DNA from 3 places in the Sphingobium cloacae genome. Region 2 is predicted to be linked to each of the others. Evidence: riboswitches for the same ligand, from Rfam matches in the RefSeq annotation. Region 2 holds a riboswitch; each other region holds the start of a gene.

Region 1 (10,649 bases), 1.2 Mb from region 2:
CGGCGCGTGTTGGCGGCATCGTCGAAAATGTCGCCCATCATCGTCACCGTCGCGCCGGTGCTGAGGCCGAAAGGCCAGACATAATCCGCCGACACGCTGACCGCATTGGCGGCACGGCGCGGCAGGCGATTGCCTTCATTGGCCGTCCCCTCCGAACGATTGCGTGCGTCGATATAGCTATAGGCGGCCGTGAACGTCAGCGCCTCCACGGGCCGCAGCGTCAGGCTGGCTTCCACCCCCTTCGCGCGGGCGCGGGCGATGTTGTAATAGACATAGGTCGGCGGGAAGCCGTCGATCTGGTTACGCGTATCGCGGCGGAAAGCCGTGACCGACAGCATCGCCCGCCCGTTATCCAGGCTCTGGTCGAAACCGATGTCATAGCTTTTCGAGCGTTCGGGACGCAGGTCGGCATTGCCCACCCACCTATCGTAAAGCTGATAGAGCGAGGGCGCCTTGAACCCTTCGCCATAGCTGACGCGGAAATTGGTCGCGCCATGGTTGGGCGTGTAATTGGCGTTCGCGCCAAAGGTCGTCGCGCCGCCGAACTGGTTGTGGTCGCCATGGCGCAGGCCGCCGGTGACGGAAAGCCCCTCGGCCGGCTGCACGATGGCGAGGGCATAGACGCTGTCGATGTTCGCCTTGGCGCTGGCCGTGCTGCCAAAGCCGTAAAAGTCATAGTCGGGCCGCTCATGCTCATAGCCGAAGACCAGCTTCGCCCGATCGACGGGCGCATAGACGCCCTGATATTCGAAGCGCAGGTTGGTGCCCGAATAGCCGTAGGAGGCGTCCGCGCCCCGCGCGGGATAATAGTCCCGGTCATGGCGGAACCAGGTGACCGCCGCCCGGTTGGTCAGCTTGCCGTCCAGCAGCGACAGGTTGAGCCCGGCATAGCCGACATATTGGTCCGACTTGGTGATGTCGGGGCTATCGGCCGGTGTTCCGAAGAAGCTGTCATAATCGAGGTCGGCGTGGATATAATAGCCGCGCAGGTCGAGGCTGAGCGCGTCGGAAAAGCTGAGCTTCAGCTTCGCATTGGCGGTGATGTTCTTGTAGCCGTCCTTCTCCGTCGCGCCGAAGGAACGCGCGGCGGCCGAGATGCCGTCGGTGCGGAAATAGGCGACGCCCACGCCGCCCGACGCGATCCCGCTGGTGCCGGACACATCCGCTTTCGCGTTCAGCGTGTCGCTATAGCCGTAATCGACCGACGCATTGGCGGCATAGCCTTCGGCGGGCGTCCCTGTCATCACATTGACCACGCCGCCGATCGCCTGGCTGCCATGGACGACCGAGTTGGAGCCGCGCAGCACTTCGATCCGGCGGATATTGCCGACCAGCAGGTTGCCGAAGTTGAAACTGTCGGCATCGCCGCTGGGGTCGTTCACCTTGACGCCGTCGATCAGCACCAGCGTCTGCGACGATTCCGCGCCGCGCAGCGACACGCCCGTGACCGTGCCGATCGTGCCGTTGCGGTTGAAGCGGACGCCGGGCGTCGTCGCCAGCAGGTCGGTCACTTCGACCGCCTGCCGGGTGCGGATGGTGTCGGCGTCGATCACCGTGATCGCCTGACCCACCTGATCGCGCGGCTGTTCGATGCCCGATGCGGTGACGACGATGTCGTCATCCTGCGCCAGCGCCGGCGTGGCCGCCAGCAGCGCCACGAGCGACAATCCCGATTTCATCATTGTGTCTCTTCCCTGAGCGTTTGTGAACTTCAGGACCGGGGACTCCGCCTGCGCGGCCGATGCGCGCGGCAGGTCAACGCCCGTCCCCGCCACGCGCACCGATGCGGCCCCGGCCGCCTGGCAGCGTCGCTCACGGAAGAAACCGTGCCATGGCCGATCCCTGGGCCAGGGCAAGAGCGACCAGACGCTGGCAGGTCTCCTGGCTCGCGGGTCGTCACTGCGATGCGCCAGCCTTCCCGGACGGATGTCCAGTGGCCGGTCCCCTTCCCGCCCCTTTCGCAGGAAGGAGGGACCCATACGCATCGCGCTCACCGCTTACAGTTGCAGGGACAGCAGCGGAATAGGAGGAGAAAACCTCCGCACCGCATTCCCTTTTCAGCCCCGTGGGGCACCAGCGCGATCATGCCGGCGCGCTGGAAGCGCCCCGGACGCCGCTGCCCATAGGACAAGCGGAAGGCCATGCCAAGCGGATCGATTTCAAGGGGAAGGAAATGGCGGATTGGGGAGCGAGAGCAGGCTGTCCGCTCCCGACATGCATCATGCGCCTGCATAAGCGGGAGCATGTCAGCCGGCCACCCTTCATTGTAACAAATTATTGCTATGCGCCCGATCCCTTGCGCCGCAGCCTTCCTCTCCCGATATGGTTCCTGCGGGCCGGGCCCCTCTGGCGGCTGGACATGTCCAGCCGTGATGTCGGACCGCATCGAGTGTGCTCGGTGCAGGTTCGGGGGATTGCAGCCCCCCCTCCAATCCCACCGAAACCACGCCGGGCCGCTCGATCCTTAACTATTCTGGTCTGACCATTTTTGAAGGATGGAGTTTTAACGCCGTGAATAATCCCGTTCGCATGCCGGGCTATGGTGCCAGCCAGACGGCGCAGGTCGATGCCGGCCTGCGCGCGCATATGCTGGGCGTTTTCCGCAATATGGGCATCGGCCTGGTCATCACCGGGCTGGTCGCCGCCTTCATCGGCAATACGCCTGCCCTGGCCGCCGCGATCTTCGGCACGCCGCTCAAATGGGTGGCGATCTTCGCGCCGCTGGCTTTCGTCTTCTTCTTCAGCTTCCGCATCGAAAAGATGACGACCGCGGGCGCGCGCATGGCCTTCTGGGCCTTTTCCGCCGTCATGGGCGTGTCCCTGGCCAGCGTGTTCCTGATCTTCACCGGCGGCAGCATCGCGCAGGCCTTCTTCTCCGCCGCGGTGATGTTCCTCGCCATGGCGCTGTGGGGCTATACGACGCAGCGCGACCTCACGAAGATGGGCTCGTTCCTCATCATGGGCCTGATCGGCATCATCGTCGCCAGCCTCATCAACCTGTTCATCGGGTCTTCGGCGATGGCGATGGTGGTTTCGATCCTGGGCGTAGTGATCTTCACCGGCCTCACCGCCTGGGACACGCAGCGCATCAAGTCGGAATATTTCCACTATGCGGGCCATGAAGTCGCGGAAAAGATGCAGGTCATGGGCGCGCTGTCGCTCTATCTGAACTTCGTCAACCTGTTCCAGATGCTGCTGCACCTGACCGGCGAGCGGGAATAGGCGGATGCGCGACGCGCAGGCCGTTTCGGCCATGCTCTGCCCGGTCTGTCATGTCGGATTGGCGATGACGGACCGGCAGGGGGTGGAGATCGACTATTGCCCGCAATGCCGCGGCGTGTGGCTGGACCGGGGCGAACTGGACAAGATCATCGAACGATCCGCGCGGGAGACCGCGCCCGCCGCGCCGGTGAGCCAGCCCAGCTACCGGCCGGACCGGGACTATCGCGGCGACGGGCGGCCTTATCAGAAGAAGCGGCGGAAGAGCTTTCTGGAAGAGTTGTTCGATTGACAAAAAGGCCGGTCGCGATGACCGGCCTTTTTCCTGTTCCACGGCCCTGCGCTTCTCCGGCCGCAAGGCGGGTCAAGGCGTTTCGGTCGGCACCGCCTTGGGCGGGATCACTTCTTCCTTGGCGCTCAGCACGGTGGCGGGCGGGCCTTTCTCGATAGCGGCGGCAAGCTGGCCCACGCCCGCGCAATCGGCGCGGCAGAGCTTTTGCGCCTGCGTCAGATTTTCCTTCGCCTTGGCGATCGCGCCCTTTTCCACCATCGCTTCGCCCTGACCGACCAGCGCGCCGATATCGGCGGGGTCCAGCAACAACGCTTCGTTATAAAGGCGGATGGCCTTGCCCTGAAGTCCTTGCGCGCGCGCCACCTGCGCCAGTTCGATATAGGCGCCGCGGTTGCGTGGATCGACCGCCAGCGCGCTTTCCAGCGCGTCGTTCGCGCCTTCCAGATTGCCGGCCTTGCGCGCCGCTTCGCCCGCATGCTGCCATTCGATCGAGCGCGGGTCGATCTGCGCGTCCGGACGCTGGGTCAGTCCCGCGCTGGATACGGTGGTCAGCATAACGGCAAGGGCAATCGAGGCAGGGGTGAAACGCATCAATGTCTCCAGCCATGTTTCAGGCGTTGATTCCGGCCAAGTGTCGCCATTTTGCGGGCGCTTGTCCATTGTCTCTTTCACGGGCGGCGGCGCAGCCGGGCGAAAGTGAAACCGTCCGTCCCGTCATGCCCCGGCGTCAGCAGCCAGCCCGGACCATGGGCGCGGCCAAGCGGCAGGGCGAAGGTGTCCGCGATCCAGCCGTCATGCCTTTGCAGGAACGATTCCACCTGATCCCGCCCCTCTCTGTCCGTCAGTGCACAGGTGGCATAGACCAGCGCGCCGCCCGACGCCAGCAGCGGCGCGGCGAAATCGAGGATGCGGGCTTGTTCCTGTACCAGCCGGTCGAGCCGCGCCTGCGTCAGCCGCCAGCGCGCTTCGGGATTGCGCCGCCACGTGCCGGTGCCGGAACAGGGCGCGTCGACCAGCACGACGTCGGCCCGGCCATGCAGGCTTTCCAGCGCGCGCGCCTCATGCCCCTGATCCAGCAAGAGCGTCTGGATGAACGTCGCCCCGGCCCGTTCGGCGCGGGGGGACAGGCGGCCCAGGCGGGAACGGATGGTATCGGCGGCGATCAGCACACCCTCTCCCTGCATCGCGGCGGCGAGCGCCAGCGTCTTGCCGCCTGCTCCGGCGCACAGGTCCATGACGGTCTGGCCCGGCTTCGCCTCGCAAACGGCGGCGATCAACTGGCTGCCGGCATCCTGCACTTCGACGAGGCCCTGCTGCCACAGCCCACTCTTTTCGACGGGCGCGCCTTCGGGCAGGCGCAGCGCGTCGGGCACGCCAGGGATCGGCGCGGCATCGGGCAGGAGCGGGACGACCTGCTCTACCGCCGCTTTGAGACGGTTGACCCGCAGATCGACCGGGGCGCGGCCCAGCAAGGCGTCTTGCTCGACCGGCCCGGCCAGCAAGGGGACTATCCAGCCGGGGATGATGCCCGGCGCAGCAGCAGCTTCGCCCGGTTGGACAGGCGCGGGGCCATGGGCCGATCCGTCGAACAGGTGGGCGATCTCCGGATGCTCACAGGCAAGGCCGAGCATGGCGGCGCGGCCGCTTTCCGGGCGGTCGGCGGCGCGGCGGATCGCGTCGTAAACATGGTCGCGCACCGCCCGGCGGTCGCGCGACCCGGCATAGCGCCGTTCCTTGAAATAACGGGCGATCAGCGTGTCCGCCGCCGGGCCGCCATCGCGCGCGGAAGCGATGACGGCGTCGAGCAGTTCGATCGCGGCCTGTACACGGGCGGAGGGCGTCACCGTTCGCCTCCGTTCGGATCGGGACCATGACCGTCGCTCATCATGACAAGCCCTTCCCCCGCTCCCTTTCGCAAGCGGCGATCAACGCGTGGGATAATTGGGCGCTTCCCGCGTGATGGTGACGTCATGGACATGGCTTTCCGACAGGCCCGCATTGGTGATCTGCACGAAGCGGGCGCGCTCCTGCAAATCCTTGATCGTGCGGCTGCCGGTATAGCCCATCGCCGCCTTCACGCCGCCGACAAGCTGGTGGATCACATCCTTGGCCGGGCCCTTGAACGGCACCTGGCCCTCAATGCCTTCGGGGACCAGCTTCATCTGGTCCTTGATGTCCGCCTGGAAATAGCGGTCGGCGCTCCCGCGCGCCATCGCGCCGACGCTGCCCATGCCGCGATAGCTCTTATAGGCTCGGCCCTGATAGAGGAAGGTTTCGCCCGGCGCTTCCGCCGTGCCCGCCAGCAGCGATCCCACCATGACGCAGCCCGCGCCCGCCGCCAGCGCCTTGGCCACGTCGCCGGAGGTACGCAGGCCGCCATCGGCGATGACCGGCACGCCATGCTGGGCGGCGGCTTCGGCGGAATCCATGATCGCGGTCAACTGCGGTACGCCGACGCCCGCGACGACCCGGGTGGTGCAAATGGAGCCGGGACCGATGCCGACCTTGACGCAATCCGCGCCCGCGCCGATCAGCGCGCGGGTCGCTTCGGCGGTGGCGACATTGCCCGCGACGACCTGGACATGGTTGGACATTTTCTTGACCGCCTCGACCGCGACCGCGACCTGCTTGCTGTGGCCATGGGCGGTGTCGATGACGATGAGGTCGCATTCCGCGTCAATCAGCGCCTCGGTGCGCTCCAGCCCCTTGTCGCCCACCGTGGTCGCGGCGGCTACACGCAGGCGGCCGGATGCATCCTTGGTCGCCTGCGGATAAGTAACGGCCTTTTCGATATCCTTGACGGTGATGAGGCCCACGCAGCGATAGGCGTCGTCCACCACCAGCAGCTTTTCGATCCGGCGCTGGTGGAGCAGGCGCATCGCTTCATCCTGACCGACGCCCGCCTTTACCGTGGCGAGATTGTCCCTGGTCATCAGTTCGCTGACGGGCTGGGACGGGTTCTCCGCGAAACGGGTATCGCGGTGTGTGAGGATGCCGACCAGCTTGCCGGAGGCCTCGACCACAGGGATGCCGCTGATCCTGTTGCGCTCCATCAGCGTCTGTGCGTCGGCCAGCGTGGCATCGGGGGTAATGGTGATCGGATTCACCACCATGCCGCTTTCGAAGCGCTTGACCGCGCGGACGGCGGCGGCCTGTTCCTCGATCGACAGGTTGCGGTGCAGCACGCCGATGCCGCCCAGCTGCGCCATGACGATCGCCATGTCCGCCTCCGTCACCGTATCCATGGCCGACGACAGGATCGGGATGTTCAGCCTTATCTCGCGCGTGACCTGCGTGCTGGTATCGGCCTGGCTGGGCAACACGTCGGATTCGGCGGGCTGGAGAAGCACGTCGTCGAAGGTGAGGCCGAGGCGGATGTCCATGTGAAGTGCCACTTTCTGCTGCGGGACCGGCGGCTGGTCCCTCTGGGGAATCGTGGCGGCCCATGTAACCATTTCCCCCCGAAACGGCCAGACCCTCCCGCATATTTTATTGCGCGGCGCGGCAATGGCGGCTTTGAGTGGATTGGCGACAGTCCGCTTTCCTCATTCCGTTCGCCCTGAGCGAAGTCGAAGGGCACGGCCGACCGTGGGGAGGCCCCTTCGCCCGCTCAGTGGAGAGCTCAGCCCGAACGGAGATTGGATGTCCGCTCTTGCCCGGGAAACCGCCATCGCAGGACTGTGGGTTTACAATCTACATAATAGCCAAAAAGAAAGGCGCGGAAAACTCCCGCGCCTCCTTTCCATTCATCCTTTGGCGATCAAGCCCCCGCGGGCGAAGGATCGCCGAACGGCCCCTTGCGCTTGCGCGTCTTGGGGATGGAGGAACCCGCCGCCGGAATCACCGAAGGCTTGATCGTCGTGCCGTCGTCGCGGGTGATCTCTCCCTTGTCGAGCAGCGTCTTGATCTCCTCGCCGGACAGCGTCTCATATTCCAGCATCGCGTTGGCGAGCAGGTGCAACTGGTCTTCATGACCTTTCAGCACGTCCTGCGCCCTTGCATAGCCCTGCTCCACAAGGCCGCGGATTTCCTTGTCGATCAGCTTTGCCGTCTCGTCCGACATGTGGACGCGCTGGCTCTGCGAATAGCCGAGGAAGGTTTCGCCCTGCTGCTCTTCATATTGCAGCGGCCCCAGCTTGTCGGACATGCCCCATTGGGTGACCATGTCGCGGGCGAGCTTGGTCGCATACTGGATGTCGCCCGAAGCGCCCGACGATACCTTGTCGTAGCCGAAGATGATCTCCTCGGCGACGCGGCCGCCCATGGCGACGGCCATGTTCGCATGCATCTTGTCGCGGTGATAGCTGTAGCTGTCCCGTTCCGGCAGGCGCATCACCATGCCCAGCGCACGGCCGCGCGGAATGATCGTCGCCTTGTGGATCGGGTCGGACGCCGGCTCATGGACCGCGACGATGGCATGGCCCGCCTCATGATAGGCGGTCATCTTCTTCTCGTCCTCGGTCATGACCATGGAGCGGCGCTCGCTGCCCATCATGACCTTGTCCTTGGCAGCCTCGAACTCGTCCATGGCGACCAGGCGCTTGCCCCGGCGCGCAGCCATCAAAGCGGCTTCGTTGACGAGGTTGGCGAGGTCCGCGCCGGAAAAGCCCGGCGTGCCGCGCGCGATGACGCGCGGATTGACGTCAGGCGCCAGCGGCACCTTCTTCATATGGACGGCCAGGATCTTCTCGCGTCCCTCAATGTCGGGACGCGGCACCACGACCTGCCGGTCGAAGCGGCCCGGCCGCAGCAGCGCGGGATCGAGCACATCAGGGCGGTTGGTGGCCGCGACGATGATGATGCCCTCGTTCGATTCGAAGCCGTCCATCTCGACCAGAAGCTGGTTCAGCGTCTGCTCGCGCTCGTCATTGCCGTTGCCAAGGCCCGCGCCGCGATGGCGGCCGACCGCGTCGATCTCGTCGATGAAGACGATGCAAGGCGCGTTCTTCTTCGCCTGCTCGAACATGTCGCGCACGCGGGATGCGCCGACGCCGACGAACATCTCGACGAAATCGGAACCCGAGATGGTGAAGAAGGGCACACCCGCCTCCCCCGCGATCGCGCGGGCGAGCAGCGTCTTGCCGGTGCCGGGCGAACCGACCAGCAGGGCGCCCTTGGGAATCTTGCCGCCCAGACGCGCGAACTTGCTGGGGTCTTTCAGGAATTCGACGATTTCCTGCAATTCCTCGCGCGCTTCGTCGATGCCCGCGACGTCATCGAAGGTCACCTTGCCATGCTTTTCGGTGAGCAGCTTGGCCTTGGACTTGCCGAAACCCATCGCGCCGCCCGCGCCGCCGCCTTTCTGCATCTGGCGCAGCACGAAGAAAGCGATGCCCAGGATCAGCAGGAACGGCAGCGACTGGTAGATCAGGATCATCCAGAAGCTGGGTGTTTCCTCCGGCTGGCCGGAATATTTGACGTTATAGTCGTCCAGCAGACCGGTAAGGCCCGGATCGTTGACCGGAACGGTGCTGAATTTCTGGCCGCTCGACAAAGTGCCGGAAATGCGGTCGGGCGCGATGGCGACATCCTTCACCTGTCCTTCCTGCACCTTGGAACGGAATTCGGAATAGGCGATGCCCGTGCCCGCGCTCGTCGCCGTGCGGCTGTCGAACATGGAGACGAAAAGCAGCAGGGCGATGATCACCCCCGCCCAAATCATGGCGCTCTTGATCCAGGGATTGCCCTGCGGGTCTTTATCGTCGTTCATCGCTACTCACTTTCCCCTCGCAAGATAGGGCGCGCGGGCAGAATCGCAAGCGTGTCAGCTTCCCGCGATCAGCGTCAGCGCAATATAGGACAGCACCAGCGCGACACCCGCCGATACGCCGCACAGCAGATAGCCGACATAAAGCAGCAAGGGCGGATGCGGGCGCGCCAGCTTGCGGTTGCGCTGCGCCGCCGAAAGGATGACGCTGGCCAGCAGGCCATAGGTCAGCGCCGCAAATTCCATCATATTTCCGATATCCTTGCCATGAATGGGGCCGGATTAACCATGATGGCCGTTAAGAAAAGGTCATTGCGCCGCAACAAAGCGACGAAATGTGGAAGGGATGGGCCGATCCGTGGAACCTTTCCTGTTTATCGGCGTGGAGGAGCGGGGATCAGCCTCCATTCCCGCCCGCCGACCAGCAGCCAATCGCCCAGACTGGCCTTCCGGCCCATGGCGGCGGCGGCGATGGCCCGGTCAAGCGAATCGCCGCGCGGCGGAAGCGCATCCGGCGCGGCCTGCGCCAGCATCCGAAGCACGAGGCGCCGCAGCAGCTCACGCGGCAGGTCTGTTTCCTCCAGCCGCCAGCCGTCCTCTGCCTCCCGCCGGACATGGCGGTCCGCCAGCGCGTCGACGGTCCAGTTCAGGGCCTGCTCCGCCTCTCCCAAAGCCGCCGCGCTGCGCGCCGCCGCCTGCGGATCGAGCCAGTCCGCCTTCGCCAGGGCCGCGCGCATCCGGGACCGGTCGAAGCGCGGATCGGCATTGGACGGGTCCACCACATGCGGCAATCCCTCCGCGTCGGCCAGTGCCTGAAGCACGCTTTTCCGCACGCCCAGCAGCGGGCGCAGCACATGAGCCATGCGCGGCCTGACGCCCGTCAGCCCGCCAAGGCCCGCGCCCCGGTTGAGCCGCATCAGCATGGTTTCAAGCTGATCGTCGGCGTGATGCGCGGTGAAGAGCCAGTCCAGCCCTCTTTCGATGCGCCATGCCTCCAGCAGCGCATAACGCTGGGCGCGGCCCCAATCGTGCAGATTGCCGGCCCTGGGCGTGTCGGGATGCAGGATGGCATGGGGAATCCCCCGCGCCGCGCACCATTCCCCCACCATCGCCGCTTCCCCGGCCGATTCCGGGCGCAAGCCGTGATCGACCGTGGCCGCTTCCACGCGCCCCGGAAAAGCGCGGGCCGACAGATGCAGCAAGGCCATGCTGTCCGGCCCGCCCGATACGGCGACCCCGAAGCGGGCCCGGTCGATATCCACGCCCTGTCCCCTGACGGCCTCGCGCAGATGCGCCTCCAGCGCGGTTGCGTCCATCGCGGGGCCTGTCATGCCGCTCAGCTACATTTGGCTTTGGTCCGGCCTTTTTCCATCATGGCGCGCTGGCCGGACGACAAGCTCGCGCCATAGACCTGCTCCAGTTCGGCGTAGA
Region 2 (10,649 bases):
GGGCCGGCCGGGATGGAGGCGCGCCGCACCGGCATATGTTCATACCATGCCTGGAGAGCGGCCTGACGGCGAAGCCGGGCATATTCGATGGGCACGTCGTCCTGATCGTGATTGCCGGTCCAGTTATTGTCGACTTCATGATCGTCGAACGTGGGGAAGAAGGCGAAGGCGGCATGGGCGGCCTGGAGGTCGGTATCCAGCCTGGTCTGGGCATAGCGCCGCCGGTAGTCGGCCAGGTCGTAGATTTCCTGGCCGATATGCTGGCGCACGGGCGCAAGCGGCTGCGGCCCGCTGTTCCAGTTCCAGCGCGCCTGGGAGGCGCGGCCTTCGTAGATATAGTCGCCATAGTGAAAGACGAACGCCAGATCCTCTCCGGCCATGTGGCGATAGGCGGTGTAGAGGCCGTCCTCGTAATTCTGGCAGCCGGCGACGCCGATGCGGAGCCTGTCCACGGTTGCGCCCGCGGCAGGCATGGTGCGCGCCCGGCCGGTGATGCTGCGTTCGCGGCCGATCAGGAAACGATACCAATAGGGGCGGTCGGGCTGGAGTCCCGCGACCTCCACATGCATGGCATGACCCAGTTCCGGGCGGGCGACGGCTTCGCCCTTGGCCGCGATGGTCTTGAACGAGGCGTCGGGGGCGACCTCCCAATCGACGGCCACCGCCTGCATCGGCATCCCGCCATGTTCGGCGAGCGGATCGGGCGCGAGGCGGGTCCATATCACGAAGCCGTCCGGCTGCGGGTCGCCCGCCGCGACGCCCAGCCGGAAAGGCCAGGCGGTGAACAGCGTCTGCGCGCGCAGGATGGCGGGAGCGAACAGCAGCGCGCCGCTGCCAGCAAGAACCGAACGGCGAGTGAACATGGGTTTGTCTTTATCCTGCTTTTCCGATGATGAAATGCCGGGCGGGAAACCCCGCCCGGCGGCCGGCCGGCCGGTCAGAAGGCGAAGTTGATCGTGCCGCTGACGGCGCGGGGCGCGCCGATCTGCACGAACTGTCCCGTCGTCGTCTCCGTCTTGCCGTCGAAACCGCCATAATAGCGTTTGTCGAACAGGTTGGTGACGTTGAACTGGAAGTAGGACTGGTCGTTCAGCCCGATGATGCCCAGCGGCAGCCGCGCATCCAGATCGACCAGCGTATAGGAGGGGGTCCGCGCGGCGAAGACCGCCACGCCCCCGCTCATGATCGGCAGGTTCTGGTCGTTCACATAGCGCGGGCCCGTCCGCTTGACCTGCCCGCCCAGCTCAAGCGGGCCGAGCCGCGCCTGGATGCGCCCGCCGAACGTATAGGTCGGCGCGCCCGCCTCGCGCTTGCCCGCCGTCTCGCCATAGACCGGATTGCCGTCGTCATCGACCGACAGGACCACATCGTCCTTGATCTTCGATTTCAGATAGGAACCAAAGGCATAGACCTGCAATTCGGGCATGAACGCGTAGGAAATGCTGGCGTCGACCCCATATTTCTCCACCTTGCCGAGATTGCGGTAGATGGAGATGCTGTTCACGATGTCGTAGGACTGTGCCAGCCGGTTCTTGTAGGACGTATACCAGACCGACGCCTGCGCCTGCATGTTGCCTGAGCGGAAACGGCCGCCCAGATCGAAATTGTCGGTCGTTTCGGGATTGGGTTCGACCGAGCCGGTTCCCTTGGGATACCAGAAGATCTGGTAGAGATTGTCGGTTCCGGGGACCTGTATGCCCTTGGAGTAATTGGCGAACAGGCTGGCCTGCGGCGTCAGTTCATAGACAAGGCCGGCTTGGGGCAGGAAACGGTTATATTTGAAGATGCGCTGCTGGGGCCGTCCATAACCGGGATGGGCCTTCGCATAGGCGTCTTCCGCTGCCTGATTGCCGGAGAAGCAGTCGACGAAGCCGCTCGCACTGGACGCGAAACAGTGGTTGTTGAGGTTCCGCTTGAAGAACGGCGCCCGGAATCCGGCGGTGACGGTCAGCCCGCCGAACTCTCCGCGATATTCGCCCGAGATCTGATGAAGGATAGCATAGGAAAGCCGGTCGCGCTTTTGCAGTACATTTCCGTCCGCCCCGATCAGCGGATCGTCCACGGGGAAAACGTCGATCGCGTCGCCCGAAACGGTCAGCCTGCCCACTTCGCCCGTCTGGCGATGCTTGCCGCGATCCCAAGTATAGGCAAGGCGGATCGAGTTGCTGTCATTGATGTCGTAGCGCAGCGAGGCGATCACGCCCAGGCGGTGCGTCTTGGTCTGGCTGGGCGCGAGCAGGCGCACCTTGTCGAGCATGTCGCCATCGCCGTTGAGGTCCATGCCCGCATAAGGCGCGCCGCCGACATAGCCTGAAAAGCCGGGGCCACCCTCCTGCGGAAAATAAAGCGCCTCATTGCCGACGACCGTGCCGCCGCCATTCGCCTTGGTATATTGATAATAGGGATCGAGGGTCAGCGTCAGCCGGTCACTGAGGGTGAAGCGCGAATTGACACGGATATTGCCCGTGTCGGACGGATTGTAGCGATAGTCGAACAGCGACCCGCAGGAATTGGCCGCATCCGCCACGCCGGGCGTCGGCGTGGCGGTTTCGCAGCGCCCGGCATCATAATAGCGCTCGTCCTTCGTCAGCGGGAAGCGATTCGGGACGACGCGGCCGTCGGCGGTGTCCGTCCGCAGCGCCACGGAGCCGGAGAAATTGTTGCGGTTGCGGTTGAAATGCCCGGCGACGGCAACGAAGTCGCCATTGGAGCCGATGGGCTGATAGAGCTTGGCGTTGAACTGCGTCTTTTCGACCTTGCCGAAATGACCGAAAGGCGAATCATAGGTCGCCCGGCTGGCGGAAAGCCAGGCGCGCGTGCCCGCTGGCGTCAATATGCCCGTGTTGACGAGCCCGAAAAGGCGGAAATAGGAGAAGTCGCCATAAGTCCCCGCAAGGCGGGCGCCGAAATCCTCGGTCGGAACCAGCGTGCGGTAATTGACCGTGCTTCCGCTGGCCGAGGCGGTGGGGCTGTCGATATCGGTGGTGCCCAGATTGACATTGACCTGATCGATCAGTTCGGGATCGACCTGCTGGTTGGTGTAGAGGGCGTAATTGCCGGTGTCGTTCAGCGGAATGCCGTCCACCGTCTGGGAAATGCGCGTGTCGTCGAAACCGCGAATCGTCAGCGTGCCGCCGCCCGATCCATAGGGGTCGTTGTTCTGGAAGCTGACGCCCGGCAACTGGTTGATGACATCGTTGACGGACTGGCCGGGCGTTTGCCGGGCGATGAATTCCTGCGTCAGCACGGCCTTCGCCTTGGACGTGTTGGGAACGGCGACTCCGCCGACCTGCGCACTCTCGTTTCCGGCGGCCGTGACCACGATTTCCTTGTCGAAGTCGATGGACCCCGTGGACTGCGCATAGGCGGCAGTTGTTCCAAAGCTGGCGAAAGCCAGCGCCGCCAGAGACGGACCAGATACCCAACGAACCATTATGATACCCCTTCATATGCAGATGTTGCGTTGCAGCATCCGCCCGCTAGGAAGGGATCATTTCATGACCATGACAGGACATTCGGTTGGTCGAAAGGCGTGGCTCGATCACGATAGCCCGATCGGCAGAAGTGCGATTCGATCGGCACTTCCGCCATCCCGGCATCCGTTTTCCCGCAGCCGGCCGCGCGCCCCCGGACAGATCGCAGCCCCGCTAATGCCCGCAAAAAGATATTCCGTTCACCCCCGGCGCTGGAGCAGGCGCTCCGCCATCAGGCCGAAGGCGATGCCGATCGTCGCCCAGAGCAGAAGCTGCGTCGCCAGGGACGCCACCCGGAAATTCCAGAGCAGCGTCGCCGGAAAATCATCGGGCACTTCATCGATGCTGGGCAGCAACATCTGGCCGCTGCCCACGACCAGCAGATAGGCGCCGGCCGAAAACAGGGTCGCGTCTATCCCGCGCCGGGACTGGGCCAAAGCGCTCCACAGCTTCCAGGCTATCACCGCGCCGGCCAGCGACAGCGCGATCATCGAGAAATAGGCGGCGGTGCGCAGCTCCACGGTTTCATGCTTGCCGACCGCCGGGGGCGTCTGCGGATATTTGAGCGCCGGGACGACCACGACCAGCAGGAACGCCAGGGCCGCCAGCAGCAGGGCGAAGCTGCGCGGCCCCATCCGCCCGAACCGGCCATAGCCATAAGCGAACAGCAGCGAGAAGATGCCGCCCACCGCCGCGCCATAGAGGGAAAGGGCCGTCCACAGACCCAGCCCCTTCTGGGTAGGACGGCTGACCAGTTCCTCCTCCTCGCCACCCGCCGGCCCTTCGTCATGATGGGCCGCATGGGCGGCATGGGTGGCTTCATAGGCGATGGCGCGGTCGACCTGCGGCTCGGCGACGAGATGGGCGCACAGGGTCGCAAGAAAGGCGCCCAGGATGCCCGCAAGCATCCCGCGCCACAACAGATCCTTCGTCATGACCCGGCCCTAGTGGCAGGGAAAGCCGAGGAGATGCCGTCCGTCATGGACGAACTCATGCACGTACATGCCGTCGAAGATCGCGACGGCGCCCTGTTCCGTGCTGACGAAATAGAGGAAGATCAAGGCGATCAGCGAGCCGAACACGGCCCATGGAAGAATGTCCTCGACCGGGATCGCCGTTCCACCCTGGACAGGGATGAAGCCGTCGTCGAAAAATGCGGCGCTCATTGCCATGATATTCTGCTCCTGAAGGGATTGCGCGTCCCAAGGGTTGATCTTACGATCCGGGAGGAAGGTCTGGCTCTCGACGGCGGATGTCCGCATCGATAACAGTGGCGCGACCGCGCCGGATTTGCACCGGCTTCTTCTTCCAGGACGATGCAGCCCTTAGAGCCGGGGGGCTGGCGGCGTCAACGGCCTGTTGGAGTTTACCCTGCCGACCTCTCTCCTGCTCCTGTGCATCGCGGCCACGCCCTCCAGCCGCCGCGGCGGTTTTCCCGACCCTTCGGAATCGCTGGACGAAGGCGGCCTCCGGGCAGCGGCCCGCATGGAGCTTCCCGGGCGCTTGCGCGATCATGCCTTCCGCAGCCCGTCGCGCGCGGCGGAGGAAACCGCTCTCGCCCTCTCCCTGCTCGCCCGGCCGGAAGCCGCGCTGGCCGACATGGGCTGGGGACGCTGGGCCGGCCGATGCTTCGAGGAGATCGGAAGCGACGAACCGGAAGCGCTGACCGGCTGGCTGGCCGATCCCACGAGGGAGGCGCCGGGCGGCGAAACCATGGAGGCGGCGGCATCGCGGATCGGCTGCTGGCTCGACGGCATCCGGGAAAGCGGGCGGCCGGTCTGCGCGATCACCCACCCGATGATGATTCGCGCCGCCCTGTGCCACGCGCTCGACCTGCCCTTGCGCGCCACGCTCGCGATCGACATCGCCCCGCTCTCGCGCACCGTCCTGTCCTTTCACCGGACATGGCGGCTGCAATCGTTGAACGGCGGCGGCTGAGCCCTTGCGGCCCGCCGGTGCAGGCGATATGAGCCGGTCGTCCGGGGCGGCATCCGTCGCGTCCGGGTATTGATCGCGCCGGTGCCTCGCAAGAGGCTGAAAATGGGAATGCGGTGCGGATGGGCAGGGAAGCTCCATCCCAAGCCGCAGCTGTCCCTGCAACTGTAAGCGGCAGCGCGATGCACACGCTTCCCCCAAGGGAAGCAGCCACTGGGCCGGACGCTGAAACAGGCGAGGTCCGGGAAGGCCGTGCATCGGGCGATGACCCGCGAGCCAGGAGACCTGCCGGCGTCTGGTCGCTCTTGCCCTGGTCCAGGGGATGGCCGCGGCACGGTGTTTTCCGTCTGAGCGACGATGTCATGCGGCTGGGGCCGCGTGGTCCTGCGTCCATGGGCGAACGCCCGGTCATGGGCGCGGGCCAGCCGTCGTGCGTCCACCGGCACCGGGCCGCTGGATGGCGCCGGCAAGCCCTGGCCCGGTTGCTCCGGCGCTGCGAGGGAAGACCTCCCATGAACACCGTTACTGCCGCTCCCCCCTTCCTCAAACCGACGGGAGAAGGCGCATGAGCAAGGTGCCCACCACCGTCGTCACCGGCTTCCTGGGCGCGGGCAAGACCACGCTCATCCGCCATCTCCTGCAAAATGCCAGGGGCCGCCGCCTCGCCCTCGTCATCAACGAGTTCGGCGATGTCGGGGTGGACGGCGAGCTGGTGAAGGGATGCAATGACGAGGCATGCCCGGAGGACGACATCGTCGAACTCGCCAACGGCTGCATCTGCTGCACCGTGGCCGACGACTTCCTGCCCACCATGCAGAAGCTGCTCGACCGGCCGAACCCGCCCGACCATATCATCATCGAAACGTCCGGCCTCGCTTTGCCCAAGCCGCTGGTGAAAGCGTTCCAATGGCCCGACATCCGCACCCGCGCGACGGTGGACGGCGTAGTGGCGCTGATCGATGCGGACGCGGTGGCGGCGGGACGCTTCGCCACGGACGAAGCCGCGCTGGCGGCGGCGCGGGCCGCCGATCCCAATCTCGACCATGACAGCCCGCTGGAGGAACTGTTCGAGGACCAGCTGGCCTGCGCCGACATGGTGGTGCTGAACAAGACCGATCTGGTCGATACCGCCACGCTAGCGCGGGTCGAGGCGCAGGTCGAGGCGGAAACCCGCGCGGGCGTGAAGATCGTCCGCGCCGATCATGGCGCCGTGGACGTGGGCGCGCTGCTGGGCATCACGGCGGCGGCGGAAGACAGCCTTGACGCCCGGCCATCCCACCATGACGGGGAGGGCGGCGATCATGACCATGACGATTTCGACAGCTTCGTCGTCACCGGCGGCGAGGTCGGAGAAGTCGAGGCGCTCACCGCCCGGCTCGGCGCATTGATCGCGGCGCATGACATATTGCGCGTCAAGGGCATGGTGGCGGTAAACGGCAAGCAGAGCCGCCTCATCGTGCAGGCCGTCGGCCCGCGCATCCAGCATTTCTACGACCGCGCATGGATGCCTGCGGAAATACGCCGGACCCAGCTGGTCGTGATCGGGCAGAAGGGACTGGACCGGTCGGTCATCGCATCGGACCTGCGGGATATTCTGGGCTGATGCACCTGCTGTCCGCCACCCCCGGCACCATCACCGATGGGGAGGAGGCGATCGACCTCGACCAGCCGCCGGGCGACATCGTGATCCTGACGGTGGCGGACAGCGAACTGGCCTGCTTCGCCAAGGCGGCGGGGCAGTTGCCGCCGGGTGCTCCCAGCGTCCGGCTCGCCAACCTGCTGCCATTGCGGCATCCCTATTCGACGGACCTCTATGTCGAAAAGACGATCGCCCATGCCCGTTTCGTGTGCGTCATATTGCTGGGGGGCAAAAGCTACTGGCCCTATGGCATAGATGAGATCGCCGCCATCGCGCGGGAAAAGGGCATCGCCTTCGCCGCCATCGCCGATGGGCGGGAGGCGGACCCGGCGCTTGACCGCGCGTCCACCCTGCCCGCCGAGGTGCGGGAGAAGCTGCGCGCATATCTGCGGCAGGGGGGGACGGCCAATGCGCTGGCCTTCCTGCGCCTGGCGGCCAGACTGATCGGCGAGGATGCGGGCGCGCCGGACGATCCGGTGCCGGTTGCCGATGCAGGGCTTTACCTCAAGGGCTGCGACCGCCCTACACTGGCGGATTTGCGGACAGGGTGGCTGGACGGGAAGCCCGTCGCGCTCCTCATCTTCTATCGCGCGCTGATGATCGCGGGCACGCTGGACGCCGTCGACGCCATGGTGGAGGCGCTGGAGGCGCGCGGTTTCAACGTCGCCGCCGTCCATGTCCGGGCACTGCGCGAACCCTTCGCGATCGACTGGCTGCGCGGCCTGCTGGGCGAGATCGCGCCCGACGCGATCCTGAACGCGACCAGCTTTGCCGCCTCGTCCGCCGGGGACAAGCGGACGCCAGCCGTGCTGGAACAGGCCGACTGCCCGATCCTGCAGCTGGCCTTCGCCGGGGTGGAGCAGGCGGAATGGGAAGCGTCGGCACGGGGGCTTGGCCCGCGCGACCTGGCGATGAACGTCGCCCTGCCGGAGGTGGACGGTCGCATCTTCACCCGCGCGGTGACTTTCAAGGCGGCGGAACGCTTCGATGCCGTGACGCAATGCGGCATCGTCGTCCCCAAGGTCGCGCCGGACCGGGTCGCCTTTGCCGCCGATCTCGCCGCCAACTGGGCCGCGTTGCGCCGCACCCCGCCCAAGCAGCGGCGCGTCGCGCTGATCCTCGCCAACTATCCCAACCGGGACGGACGGATCGGCAATGGCGTGGGGCTGGACACGCCGGCCAGCGCCGCCGCCATCCTCGCCGCCCTGCGGGAAGCGGGTTACGACACCGGCGCCGCGCCGGAAGATGGCGCGGACCTGATGCGCGTGATGACCGGCGGCGTCACCAACGACCTCGCTTCGCTGGAACGGCACGGCGAAGCCGCCTTGCCATTGACCGACTATGGCGCCGCCTTCGCCCATGTCCCGGAAGCGGCGCGGCAAGCGATGCTCGAACGCTGGGGACCGCCCGAAGCCGACCCCTTCGTGCGCGAAGGCGCCTTCCGGCTCGCCATTCACCGCTTCGGCCATGTCGTGTTGGCGGTCCAGCCGGCGCGGGGTTACAATATCGATCCCAAGACCAGCTATCACGATCCGGCGCTGCCCCCGCCCCACGCCTATCTCGCCTTCCACATCTGGCTGGAGCGGATTTTTGGCGCGCAGGCGCTGGTCCATGTGGGCAAGCATGGCAATCTGGAATGGCTGCCGGGCAAGGCGGTATCCCTTTCCGCCGATTGCTTCCCGGAAATCTGCGCCGGCGCCCTGCCCCAGCTCTACCCCTTCATCGTCAACGATCCGGGCGAGGGCACGCAGGCCAAACGGCGCATCGGCGCGGTCATCGTCGATCATCTAACGCCTCCGCTCACACGCGCGGAAAGCTATGGGCCGTTGAAGCAACTCGAAGCGCTGGTCGACGAATATTATCTTGCCGCGGGCATGGACCCGCGACGGCTGGAGCGGCTGCGGCGGGACATTATCGACCTGGCGCGCGCGCAGGGGCTGGACAAGGATGCGGGCGCGACCGGAGACGGCGACGACGCGCTCTCCGCCATCGACAATTATCTGTGCGAACTCAAGGAATTGCAGATTCGTGACGGGCTGCACATCTTCACCCGCTCGCCGGAGGGGCGGCTGCGGCGCGACCTGCTCGCGGCGCTGGCGCGCACGCCGCGCGGCTATGAGCATGACGGGCAGGCATCGCTGCTCCGCGCCATGGCCGACGACCTCTCGCTTGGTTTCGATCCGCTCGATTGCCGCATGGCCGACCCATGGAACGGCCCCAGGCCGGAGCGGCTGACGTCCCTGTCCGCCGATCCATGGCGAAGCTGTGGCGATGCGGTCGAACGGCTGGAGCTTCTGGCGCTCGCCATGCTGGACGGCGCGGAGACGGCAGGGCCGCGCTCCGCGGCCGTGCTGCGTGCGATAACCGAAGACCTTGCCCCTCGCATCGACCAGTGCGGCGCGCGGGAGGCGGAGGCGCTGATCGCGGGCCTGGACGGGCGTTTCGTCCTCCCCGGCCCGTCCGGTGCGCCGACGCGGGGGAGGCCGGACGTCCTGCCCACCGGGCGCAACTTCTTTTCCGTCGACACACGCGCCGTTCCGACGGCCGTCGCCTGGGAACTGGGGCGCAAGTCCGCCCAGCTTCTCGTTGAGGATTATCTCCAGCGGGAGGGCGACCACCCCAGGGCCATCGCCCTTTCCGCCTGGGGCACCGCCAATATGCGCACCGGCGGCGACGATATCGCGCAGGCACTGGCGCTGATGGGCGTGCGGCCGCGCTGGGAGTGGACGTCGGGCCGGGTCGTCGGCTTCGAGATGATGACGGTCGCCGAACTGGGCCGCCCGCGCGTCGACGTGACCTTCCGCGTCTCCGGCTTCTTCCGCGACGCCTTCCCGGAGCAGATCGACCTCATCGACAGCGCCGCGCGCGCCGTCATGGCACTGGACGAGCCGGAGGAGGACAATCCCGCCGCCGCCCGCCATCGCGCGGACATGGCGGCGATGATCGACCGGGGGCAGGATGCCGCATCCGCCAACCGCCGCGCCGGCGCGCGCGTGTTCGGATCGAAGCCCGGAGCCTATGGCGCGGGCTTGCAGGCGATGATCGACGAGCGGATCTGGCACAGCCGCGCCGATCTGGCCGACGTCTATCTCGACTGGGGCGGCTATGCCTATGGCGGCGGCGTGGAGGGGGATGCGCAGCGCGACCTGTTCGCCGCCCGCCTGACCGATGCCGACGCGGTGGTCCAGAACCAGGACAATCGGGAACATGACCTGCTCGACAGCGACGATTACTACCAGTTCGAAGGCGGCATCGCGGCGGCGGTCGAACATCTCAAGGGCGCCCGGCCGATCAGCTATCATAACGACCACAGCCGCCCGGAACGCCCCGTCATCCGTACATTGGAGGATGAGATCGGCCGCATCGTGCGCGGGCGCGTCACCAATCCCAAATGGATCGCGGGCGTGATGCGCCACGGCTATAAGGGCGCGTTCGAGATCGCCGCCTCGGTCGATTATCTCTTCGCCTTTGCCGCCACGACCCACGCGGTGAAGGACCATCATTTCGACTCTGTCCACGCCGCCTTCATCGAGGATGAGGCCGTCCGCGCCTTCATGGCGCAGGCCAACCCGGCGGCGCTGCGCGAAACGGCCGCGCGCCTT
Region 3 (10,649 bases), 1.9 Mb from region 2:
AAACCCGGTCACGGCCTTCGCCGATCCACGGCTTGTCATGGGCCACGCCATCATAGCTTACGGGTCCGGCGAGACGCAGCCCCAGCGTTCCCGCCATCGCCGCCTCCGTCCATCCCGCATTGGGAGAGGCATGTTTGCGCGCATCGCGCCACATGATGCGCCAGCCTCCTCCGCCGGCCAGACAGATCACCGCCCCGCCCAGCCGCGCGGGCAGGAAGTTCATGACATCGTCCGTCCGCGCCGCGGCCCAGCCAAAGGCGCGCCAGCGTTCTTCCTTGTGACCGATCAGGCTGTCGGCGGTGTTGATGGCCTTGTAGGCCCAGATTCCCGGCAGCCCTCCGACGATCAACCAGAAGAGCGGCGCGGCCACTCCATCGCAGAAGCTTTCCGACAGGCTCTCGATCGCGGCGCGGGCGATGCCGGGTTCGTCGAGCGTTTCGGTGTCCCGGCCCACGATCATCGACACGTCCTGCCGCGCACGTGCCTCATCGCCCTCCCCCAGATGGCGGGCGATCGGCCGGACATGCTCGAACAGGCTGCGTTGCGCGAGGGCGGGCCAGGCAAGAATCGCCATGCCAAGCCATGCAAGGGAACCGAGCCAGCGGCGGCAGAGCCCTTCCAGCAGAAGAGCGCCGCCGGCCGAGACGGCCAACAACAGCATCACGGTCAGAACCCCGATAGCGCGGCGAAGCCCCGCGCTCCATCGCGCTTGGTTCCCGTAACGTTCGGACAGGGTGATGATCCGGGCGAAGAAACCGACGGGATGGCCGATCCGGGCATAAAGCGCGCGCGGCCATCCGATGACCGCATCGAGGGCAAGGGCCGCGAAGGCGATCGGCTCAGCCAAGGAGGGCCCTTTGCAGGCGGTCGAGCGCCTCCTCCGTTTCGGGGAGGCCGATCCGCAGCCAGCGGGGTTCGTAGTCGAAGGGACGCGTCAGGATGGTCTGTTTCGCCAGTCGCTCGAACAGCGCCATCGCATCGTCGGCCACGATCAGCCGGAACAGCGGACAGGCGCCGACGGGCGAGTATCCGCAGCCCGTCAGCACATCGTCCAGCCGCCGTCTTTCGCGGGGCAGGCGCTCCCGCATCGCCGCGATCCAGTCGCGGTCGGCATAGGCGGCTCTCCCGATGGCGATGGCGGCGGCGGAAACCGGCCATGCCCCAAGCTTTCGCCGCATCCGGCCGACGATGGCTTCCGGGCCGAGCAGGAAGCCGAGCCTCAAGCCCGCCAATCCGAAGAATTTGCCGAAGGAGCGGAAGATGAGCAGCCGTCGATCATCCGCTATATCCCGCGCCAGACTGGTCGCCGGATCGCTGTCGGCAAAGGCTTCGTCAACGATCAGCCATTCCTCGTCCGCTCTGCGGTCGGCCAGGTCGAGCAGCGCGTCGCGCGGCCAGCAATGGCCGTCGGGATTATTGGGATTGGCGAGAATGATGGTGCCGCCATCCGGACTCTCCATCGCCGCCGCCGTTATCGCCGAGGATAGCGGGAACATATCCTCATGCGTGCGATAGCAGGGGGCAAGATATCGCGCGCGCGGGCCGAGCAGATCGCTGGCCAGGCGCAGGCCCGTTTCGGTTCCCGGAAGGGCGCAGACATGCCGGGGGTCCACATCGAAATAGACGGCCGCGATTTCCTCCATCTCCCGCAGATCGGTTTTCGAAGGCAGGCCGCGCCAGTCGATGGCCATCCCCGCCGCGCCCGGCCAGCCATGCGGGTTGATGCCGGTCGACAGATCGATCCACGGATCGCCGCCTTCGCCGAACCACGCCCGCGCCGCGTCGAGATCGCCGCCATGCCATGTCCATGGGCTTTTCATGACAACCGCGCTCCCACGACCAGCGCCATCAGGAGCGCGGCTTCGATCCACTCGATGCCAGCGCCGTGGCCGTCACCGGAAATGCCGCCGATATGGCGCTTGATCCACCAGCCCCAGAGCGGAATCAGGATGAGGGCAACGAGCAGGGCCGGGAACAGAAAGGAAGCGGCAAGCGCCGCGCCTGTCCATGCCAGCATATCGAACGGGCGCACGGCGCCCCGGAAGCGGGAAGCCAGACCTTCGTGGAGCGGCGGCAGCCCATAGGTCCAGATCAACGGGCCGATCCGGGCGATGAAGGGAATGGCGACGAGCCCCAGCCATGGCGGACGGGCGGGGCCCGGCAGAGTGAGGAGGGCGTGGACCAGCACCAGCTTGCCCAGGAGCAGGAGGACGATGGCGATGGCGCCGAAGCTGCCGATATGGGGATCGGTCAGCGCGGCCATCATCCTTTCGCGATGGCCATGCGCCGCGCCGCGGGCGTCGGCGATATCCGCCAGTCCGTCGAGATGAAGGCCGCCCGTCACCGCGACCCACAGAAGCAGTCCGGTCAGCGCCCCGACCCATGGATCGACCAGGCCGCCAGCCCAGATACCCCATGTGACGATCAGGCCCACGATCAGGCCGACGGCGGGGAACCAGCGCATGGCCGGGGGGAAATCGGCAGGCGTGAAGGCGATCCGGGGTGTGGGCAGCCGGGTCAGGAACTGCGTGGCGATGATGAAGCCCTTCACGGCCGCGCCCCTGCCCATGGGTGGAGGGAGCGTTCGCGATTCCATGAAGGAGATGGCGAAGTGATCGTGTTTCGGGATTCGGGGGGCATGGTGGACCTTCCGCAGCGAGGGCCGGCCCGGAGGAGGCGGACGGGGCGGGTGCCGCCGTCCTGCCTGCCGCCCGGCGCGGTGGGACTGTCGCCACGCGGGGGAGCCCGTCCGCATGGCGCACCCTGGCCGCGCGGAGAACGACTGCGGCGGGCCGGTATCCTGGCTTGCGGGTCAGGGCCGGATGCGCCGCCTTCTCAGAACCATGCGATTCCAATGACTTATGGCGCGCGGCTATCCGCTCACAGTTGCAGGGGCAGCTGAGGTTCTTCCCCTCATTCCCGTTTATCCCTTTCGGGAACCTGTCGCATGGCGCGGAATAGGAAAGTTATGATCCCGCGTCAATCGAGGCCCGACCGGCGGCCGACGCCCCGCGCCGTCCGCCCCCTTAATAGGAGCGCCCGACCAGAACGCGCTCGACCGCCGCCTGCCCGGTGAAGATGCAGGCGCCGTCGGCCGCTTCCGCATCCAGCGGCACGTTGCGCAGGGTCAGCTTCTCGCCCTTCAGCCATTCGACCACCTTGTCGAGCGCCGCGCCGGTCGGCCTGCTCCACTGGACGAGCGCCCAGCCCGGCTTCGCGCTGGCGGCGAAATAGGCCTTCAGGGCATCCAGCGACGCAATATCCTTGTCCACATGGCCGTGCAGCCGGCCGTGCGCCTCGGCGAACAGCGCCCGCTGGACCTCTTCCAGCGCGGCGGCCGCTCCGGCGATGAAATCGTCCCGCGGCACGACCTGGCTGTCGAGCTTTCCATCCGCCCGATAGAGCCGGTCGCGGCGCAGCACCGACACATTGCCGCCGGCGACATCCCGGCCGCCGACCTCGATCACGATCGGCGCGCCCTTCTTGACCCAGCCCCAGCGCTTGTTGGCGGCCTTGGCGGGGCGCTTGTCCAGCAGGGCGCGGACAGGCTCGCGGAACACGTCCCTGCCGTTCAGCTCCTCCACCAGCGCGGCGCAATAATCGAGGATCGCGGCGTCCTCCTCCGTATCGCGCAGCATCGGCACGACGACGATCTGATAGGGCGCGACACGCGGCGGCACCCGCAGCCCGTCATCGTCGCCATGCACCATGATGAGCCCGCCGATCATGCGCGTGGACATGCCCCAGCTGGTCGTCTGGGCCAGTTCCTGCTGCCCTTCGGCATTCTGGAACCGGATATTCTGCGCCTGGCTGAAAGTGGTGCCCAGGAAATGGGACGTGCCCGCCTGAAGCGCCTTCCCGTCCTGCATCATCGCTTCGATGGAATAGGTGGCGACAGCGCCCGGAAAACGCTCATTTTCCGGCTTTTCGCCCGCGATGACCGGCAGCGCGACGCATTCCTCGGCGAAGCTGCGATAGACTTCGAGCATCTTCATCGTCTCGTCCATCGCTTCGTCGACCGAGGCGTGGGCGGTATGCCCTTCCTGCCAGAGGAACTCGCTGGTGCGCAGGAACATGCGGGTGCGCATTTCCCAGCGCACGACATTCGCCCACTGGTTGATGAGCACCGGCAGGTCGCGCCAGCTTTGCACCCAGCGGGAGAAAGCCGCGCCGATCACCGTTTCGGACGTGGGACGCACCACCAGCGGCTCTTCCAGCTTCGCTTCGGGGTCCGGCACCATCCGGCCGTCCTTCTGGATCAGGCGGTGATGGGTGACCACCGCCATTTCCTTGGCGAAGCCGTCCACATGCTCGGCTTCCTTCTCGAAATAGGAGAGCGGGATGAAGACGGGAAAATAGCAGTTTTCGTGACCCGTGGCCTTGATCCGCTCATCCAGCAAGCGCTGGATGCGTTCCCAGATGCCATAGCCCCAGGGGCGGATGACCATGCAGCCGCGAACGCCGCTTTCCTCCGCCATGTCGGCTTCGGAGACGACCGCCTGGTACCAGGCGGCGAAATCCTGTTCACGGGTGACGGAAAGGGCGTGTTTCACAGGGCCTGCCTTGGATGTCTGAGTGCGAATGATGGCGCGCCATAGGGCAAGCGCGCCGTTTCTGTCGACCCCCCAAGCGTCGCAGGCAGGACTTTAGCCGAGCTTGTCGATCTTGGCGTTCAAGGCCGCGAGCTGGGCCTTGAGGCCGGCGATCTCGTCATCCTTGCTTTCGTCGGAACGGGCGTCGGAGCGGGACGTTTTGGCGGCGGGCGGGGTGGCGCCCGCGCCGAAGGCATGGGTGGCGGCCTCGAACATCTCCATGTTGCGCTTGGCGATTTCCGCGAAGGGGCCGCCGCCGAAGGCGCCCTTCATCGCTTCCTGGAACTGCTGCTGGTTCTTGCGGAACGCCTCCATGGACGCTTCGAGATATTGCGGCACCATGGACTGCATGGAATCGCCGTACATGGAGATCAGCTGGCGCAGGAAATTGACGGGCAGCATGTTCTTGCCGCGCTGTTCCTCCTCCATGATGATCTGGGTCAGGACATTATGCGTGATGTCCTCCCCCGTCTTGGCGTCCACGACGACGAACTCGCGCCCCTCGCGGGTCATCTGCGACAAAAGATCCAACGTGATGTAGCTGGAGGTTTCCGTATTATAGAGCCGCCGGTTCGCATATTTCTTGATGATCACCGGTTCGGATTCGTTCGTCGTCTTGGACTTCGCCATGGAAATCTCTCCCACTCCTGTTCCTTCCGCATTAGCACAGGGCGATGCCGCGCCGCAACATGGGCCCCGCCCCCTGCCGCTTTTCCTGGACATGCTGTGGCGGGAGACGGAGGACGACCCGGACCTGCGCCGCCGCGCCTTTCTGGGCCTGCGGAAATATCAGTCGGCGGAGCGGCCCGTCCCACCCCCTCCCCCCGCCGTGGCGGCGTCGGCGGGACAGGCGCGATTGCTGCGATACGGCACGGGAAAGCGCGGCGCGCCGGTCGTGTTCGTGCCTTCGCTCATCAACCCGCCCACCGTGCTCGACCTGTCGGAAAGCCGGTCCATGCTGCGCCACATGGCCGCGCAAGGCCATGACGCCTATCTGGTCGATTGGGGGACGCCGGCGGCCGCGGATTCGATGCTGGGGCTGGAAGGCCATGTCGCGCGGCGATTGGTTCCGATGCTGGAAACGCTGCCGGAGCCTCCCCTTGTCGTGGGCTATTGCCTGGGCGGCAGTCTGGTTCTGGGCGCGGCCATGCTGCATCCCGTCCGCGCCATCGCCACCATCGCCGCGCCATGGCATTTCGACGGCTTTCCGCAGGCCGATCTCGACCAGATCGTCGGCTTGTGGAGGGGGGCCAAAGCCACCTGCGAACGCCTGGGCTATGTGCCGATGGAGGTTCTTCAATCGGGGTTCTGGGCGCTCGACCCGCGCCGCACCGTCGGGAAATTCGCGGCCTTTTCCGACATGGCGCCGGGGACGGACGACGAACGCGCCTTCCTTGCCGTGGAGGATTGGGCGAATGGAGGCGCGCCCCTGACCTTCGCCGCGGGACGCGATCTTTTCGAGACATTCTATGACGGGAATGTCAGCGGGTTGGGGCAATGGATGATCGGAGGAAAGGCCGTCGATCTTCCATCCCTGTCCTGTCCCGCCTTGTCCATTCGATCCGCGACCGACCGGATCGTCCCGGCCAGCGCGGCCCCCCGCCTGGCCCAGGGCCGGACCCTGCAAATGGGCCATGTGGGCATGATCGTCGGGCGGCAGGCGCGCGCGCTTCTGTGGAATCCTTTGTCCCAATGGCTTTGCGACCATGGCGGATGATGTTATGTGCGCTTGCGAACAAAAATCTCAGCATCGAGGACCTGAACCGTGTCAGACATCGTCATCACCGCCGCCAAGCGGACCGCCGTCGGCAGTTTTCTGGGCGCTTACGCCAATACCCCCGCGCATGAACTGGGCCGGACCGCGATCGTCGCCGCCCTCGCGCAGGCGGGACTCGCGCCGGAGGAAGTGGACGAAGTCATACTGGGCCAGATCCTGACCGCCGGGCAGGGACAGAATCCCGCGCGGCAGGCCGCCGTCAACGCGGGCATCCCGGTCGAGCGCACGGCCATCGGCATCAACCAGCTTTGCGGGTCCGGGCTGCGCGCCGTGGCGCTGGCGGCGCAGGCGGTCAAATCGGGCGATGCGCGGATCATGATCGCGGGCGGGCAGGAGAATATGTCCATGGCCCCCCATGCGCAAAATCTGCGCGGCGGCGTGAAGATGGGCGCGCTGTCGCTGGTCGACACCCTGATCCTGGACGGCCTGACCGACGCGTTCCACAATTACCATATGGGCATGACGGCGGAGAATCTGGCGGAGAAATACCAGATTTCCCGCGACGCGCAGGACCAGTTCGCCGTCGCCAGCCAGAACAAGGCGGAGGCCGCCCGCGCCGCCGGCCGCTTCAAGGACGAAATCGCGCCCGTCACGATCAAGGGCCGCAAGGGCGACATCGTGGTCGACAGCGACGAATATATCCGCGCCGGCGCCACGCTGGAGGCGATGCAGGCGCTGAAGCCGGCTTTCAAGAAGGATGGCTCGGTCACCGCGGGCAACGCCAGCGGCCTCAATGACGGCGCGGCCGCGCTCGTCGTGATGAGCGGAGCGGAAGCGGCCAGGCGCGGCGCGACGGTCATGGGGCGCATCGCCTCCTTCGCGACCTGCGGCGTCGATCCGGCGATCATGGGCATCGGCCCCGCTCCCGCCACGCGCATCGCGCTGGAAAAGGCGGGCTGGGCGCTGGGCGACCTCGACCTGATCGAGGCCAATGAGGCTTTTGCCGCGCAGTCCCTGGCCGTGGGGCAGGAACTGGGCTGGGACCCGGAAAAGGTGAACGTCAATGGCGGCGCGATCGCCATCGGCCATCCGGTCGGCGCGTCCGGCGCGCGCGTGCTCACCACCCTGCTCTACGAAATGCAGAAGCGCGACGCCAGAAAGGGCCTCGCCACATTGTGCGTCGGCGGCGGCATGGGCGTCGCCATGTGCATCGAGCGTTGAACGGAAGACGGGAGCCGCAGGTCAGCCGGTCGGCGGCTTCCGGTCAGAAAAGCCGTGAGCCGTTCGGGACCGGCTGGTCGGGAGCGAAGAGGACGACCGCTCCCTGCGAGTCCGCGAAGCCCAATGTCAGCACCTGCGACATGAACTTGCCGATCTGGCGGGGCGGGAAATTCACGACCGCCGCGACCTGACGCCCCGGCAGATCGGCGAGGTCGTAGCGGTCCGTGATCCGGGCGCTGGATTTCCTGCATCCGATGGCGGGGCCAAAATCGATCAGCAGCTTGTAGGCCGGCTGGCGCGCTTCGGGGAAAGGTTCGGCCGAAACGACGGTGCCGACCCGGATGTCGACCTTCAGGAAATCGTCGAACAGGATCGCATCGGCGGCGGGAGCGGCGGGGTCATGGGAAGCGTGCATGGCCCGACGATAGGCCATGGGGCGGCAGGATCGCAATCGCCTTCCATCCGCCATCGGCCGGTCGACCGGCGGAAACGGCCGGGCGCAAGGGAGGCCGCGGCCTTCCCGTCGCGCCCGGCGGACGCGGTTATTCCAGTTCCAGGATGATGGCGTCGACCGGCAGGCTTTCGCCCTGCGCCGCCGACACGTTCTTCACCACGCCCGCCTTCTGCGCGCGCAGGATATTCTCCATCTTCATCGCCTCGATCACCGCGAGCGGCTGGCCGATCTCCACCTTGTCGCCGGCCTGCACGTGGAGCGCGACCAGCAGGCCGGGCATCGGGCAGATGAGGAATCGCGAAAGATCGGGCGGGATCTTCTCGATCATATGCTTGGCATAAGGCGCGGCGTGCGCGGGCAGGATGCGCAGCTTGTGGCTGGCGCCATGCGCGGTCAGGACGAAACCGGCGCGGACCGGCGCGATCCGGACCGCCAACTGCTCGTCGCCGAACTCGGCTTCGATCAGACGGTCGCCGGGCGTATATTCCAGGCTCATGTCCAGCGGTTCGCCGTCGACGGCCACCTTGTCGCCCCGGATGACGACATCGTGCAGCGCCCCCTCTTCTCCCGCGCCGATCCTCACCTGCCAGCCGGTCGGGGCCCGCAGCTTCCTGCCGAGCTGGCCGTCGATGCGGCGCGCGCGGTCGGCCTGCGCCATGGCGGCGAAGGCCCCGATCGCGGCAAGCTTGCGGAGCAGGTCCGGCGACGCGGGCGCGCCTGTGAACCCTTCGGGATATTCCTGCGCGATGAAGCCCGTGGTGATGTCGCCCGACCGGAAGCGCGGGTGCTGCATCAGGGCCGACAGGAAGTCGATATTATGGCCCGGCCCCTCGATCTCGAACCTGTCGAGCGCCTCGATCTGCTTGTCGATGGCCTGTTCGCGCGTGGGCGCCCAGGTGATGAGCTTGGCGATCATGGGGTCGTAGAACATGCTGACCTCGCCCCCTTCCTGCACGCCGTCGTCGACGCGCACCAGAGCGCCCGTCTCGTCAGCGCCGGTTTCGGGCGGCGTGTAGCGGATCAGGCGGCCCGTCGAGGGCAGGAAACCGCGATAGGGATCTTCGGCATAGACCCGGTTCTCGACGGACCAGCCGTTGATCTTCACATCGGCCTGGGTGAAGCCCAGCTTCTCGCCATTGGCGACGCGGATCATCTGCTCCACCAGATCGAGGCCGGTGATTTCCTCCGTCACGGGATGCTCGACCTGCAGGCGGGTGTTCATTTCGAGGAAGTAGAAGCCGTCGCCGGTCTTGTCCGTGCCCGACACGATCAGTTCCACCGTGCCCGCGCTGAAATAGCCGACCGCGCGCGCCAGGGCGACGCATTGTTCGCCCATCTTCTTGCGCATTTCGGGGCTGACGAAGGGCGACGGTGCTTCCTCCACCACCTTTTGATGGCGGCGCTGGATCGAGCATTCGCGTTCATTGAGGTAGACGATATTGCCGTGCTGGTCGCCCAATATCTGGATTTCGATATGGCGCGGGCTTTCGATGAACTTCTCGATGAACACGCGGTCGTCGCCGAAGCTGTTCAGCCCCTCGCGCCTGGTCGCCTCGAACCCTTCGCGCACGTCCTGCTCGCTATAGGCAAGGCGCATCCCCTTGCCGCCGCCGCCCGCCGACGCCTTCATCATGACCGGATAGCCGATCTCGTTGGAAATCTTCACCGCATGTTCGGTGTCCTCGATCACGCCGACATAGCCGGGGACGACATTGACGCCCGCTTCCATCGCAAGCTTCTTGGACTCGATCTTGTCGCCCATGGCGGCGATGGCGTTGGCGGGCGGGCCGACGAAGACGATGCCCGCCTCGTCCAGCGCCTTGCGGAAGCTTTCGCGCTCCGACAGGAAGCCATAGCCCGGATGCACCGCATCCGCGCCGGTCGCCTTGCATGCCTCGATGATCTTGTCGGCCAGCAGGTAGGATTGCGCGGCGGGCGGCGGGCCGAGATGAACCGCTTCGTCCGCCATCAGGACGTGGGGGGAACGCGCATCGGCGTCGGAATAGACCGCCACGGTCTTGATGCCCATCTTCCGCGCCGTGCGGATCACGCGGCAGGCGATCTCGCCACGGTTCGCGATCAGGATCTTGGTGATTGCCATCTTTATCCTTGCCCTCGTCCTTGGTTCCAAAATCCGTTCAGGCCGCGCGAAGCCGAAGCCCTCGCCCGAGCGCAGCGAAGGCACCTCGCTCTGCTCGGTGGAGCCCTTCGACTTCGCTCAGGGCGAACGGAGATAAATGCCTATTCAGCCGCCTCCAGATGCCCGTGCGGCTGGGCCATCATCGGCGTCAGGCCCAGCTTGCCGAGCAGCGCGCTGTCCTTGTCGTCGCCCGCATTGGCCGCCGTGAGCAGCTTGTCGCCGGTGAAGATGCTGTTCGCGCCCGCCATGAAGCAGAGCGCCTGACAGGCTTCGCTCATGCTTTCCCGGCCCGCCGAGAGGCGCACCATCGACCGCGGCATGACGATCCGCGCCACGGCGACGGTCCGCACGAACTCGATCTCGTCGATCCTGGCGAGCGGCGTGTCGGCCAGCATGTCGCCCAGCACCGTGCCCTTGACCGGCACCAGCGCGTTGATCGGCACGCTTTCGGGATGCGGCATGGTGGCGAGCGCGTGGAGGAAGCCGATGCGGTCGCCCCGCGTTTCGCCCAGTCCGACGATGCCG

The links. A riboswitch is a leader RNA that binds a small molecule or an ion and turns the genes downstream of it on or off. The one in region 2 is predicted to bind cobalamin.
Region 1: linked by a shared signal. The riboswitch ahead of SCLO_RS08335 (TonB-dependent receptor plug domain-containing protein) and the one ahead of cobW (cobalamin biosynthesis protein CobW) in region 2 are both predicted to bind cobalamin.
Region 3: linked by a shared signal. The riboswitch ahead of SCLO_RS05190 (adenosylcobinamide-GDP ribazoletransferase) and the one ahead of cobW (cobalamin biosynthesis protein CobW) in region 2 are both predicted to bind cobalamin.

What each region holds. Positions count from the first base shown of each region.
Region 1 covers NZ_AP017655.1:1,717,424-1,728,072, forward strand. Annotated here, with positions in the region: gene SCLO_RS08335 (TonB-dependent receptor plug domain-containing protein) at 1-1,682, opposite strand, end outside; cobalamin riboswitch at 1,855-2,088, opposite strand; gene SCLO_RS08340 (Bax inhibitor-1/YccA family protein) at 2,530-3,222, shown strand; gene SCLO_RS08345 (TFIIB-type zinc ribbon-containing protein) at 3,227-3,511, shown strand; gene SCLO_RS08350 (tetratricopeptide repeat protein) at 3,584-4,102, opposite strand; gene SCLO_RS08355 (RsmB/NOP family class I SAM-dependent RNA methyltransferase) at 4,180-5,355, opposite strand; gene guaB (IMP dehydrogenase) at 5,437-6,894, opposite strand; gene ftsH (ATP-dependent zinc metalloprotease FtsH) at 7,272-9,221, opposite strand; gene SCLO_RS08370 (hypothetical protein) at 9,276-9,467, opposite strand; gene tilS (tRNA lysidine(34) synthetase TilS) at 9,593-10,549, opposite strand; gene SCLO_RS08380 (hypothetical protein) at 10,555-10,649, opposite strand, start outside.
Region 2 covers NZ_AP017655.1:2,916,832-2,927,480, reverse strand. Annotated here, with positions in the region: gene SCLO_RS14360 (alkaline phosphatase D family protein) at 1-863, opposite strand, end outside; gene SCLO_RS14355 (TonB-dependent receptor) at 938-3,433, opposite strand; gene SCLO_RS14350 (CbtA family protein) at 3,674-4,408, opposite strand; gene SCLO_RS14345 (CbtB domain-containing protein) at 4,418-4,735, opposite strand; gene SCLO_RS14340 (histidine phosphatase family protein) at 4,833-5,411, shown strand; cobalamin riboswitch at 5,479-5,715, shown strand; gene cobW (cobalamin biosynthesis protein CobW) at 5,974-7,011, shown strand; gene cobN (cobaltochelatase subunit CobN) at 7,011-10,649, shown strand, end outside.
Region 3 covers NZ_AP017655.1:1,054,426-1,065,074, forward strand. Annotated here, with positions in the region: gene cbiB (adenosylcobinamide-phosphate synthase CbiB) at 1-847, opposite strand, end outside; gene SCLO_RS05185 (aminotransferase class I/II-fold pyridoxal phosphate-dependent enzyme) at 840-1,820, opposite strand; gene SCLO_RS05190 (adenosylcobinamide-GDP ribazoletransferase) at 1,817-2,569, opposite strand; cobalamin riboswitch at 2,774-2,959, opposite strand; gene proS (proline--tRNA ligase) at 3,027-4,553, opposite strand; gene phaR (polyhydroxyalkanoate synthesis repressor PhaR) at 4,647-5,222, opposite strand; gene SCLO_RS05205 (alpha/beta hydrolase) at 5,314-6,309, shown strand; gene SCLO_RS05210 (acetyl-CoA C-acetyltransferase) at 6,358-7,530, shown strand; gene SCLO_RS05215 (tRNA-binding protein) at 7,574-7,945, opposite strand; gene SCLO_RS05220 (acetyl-CoA carboxylase biotin carboxylase subunit) at 8,073-10,085, opposite strand; gene bioB (biotin synthase BioB) at 10,226-10,649, opposite strand, start outside.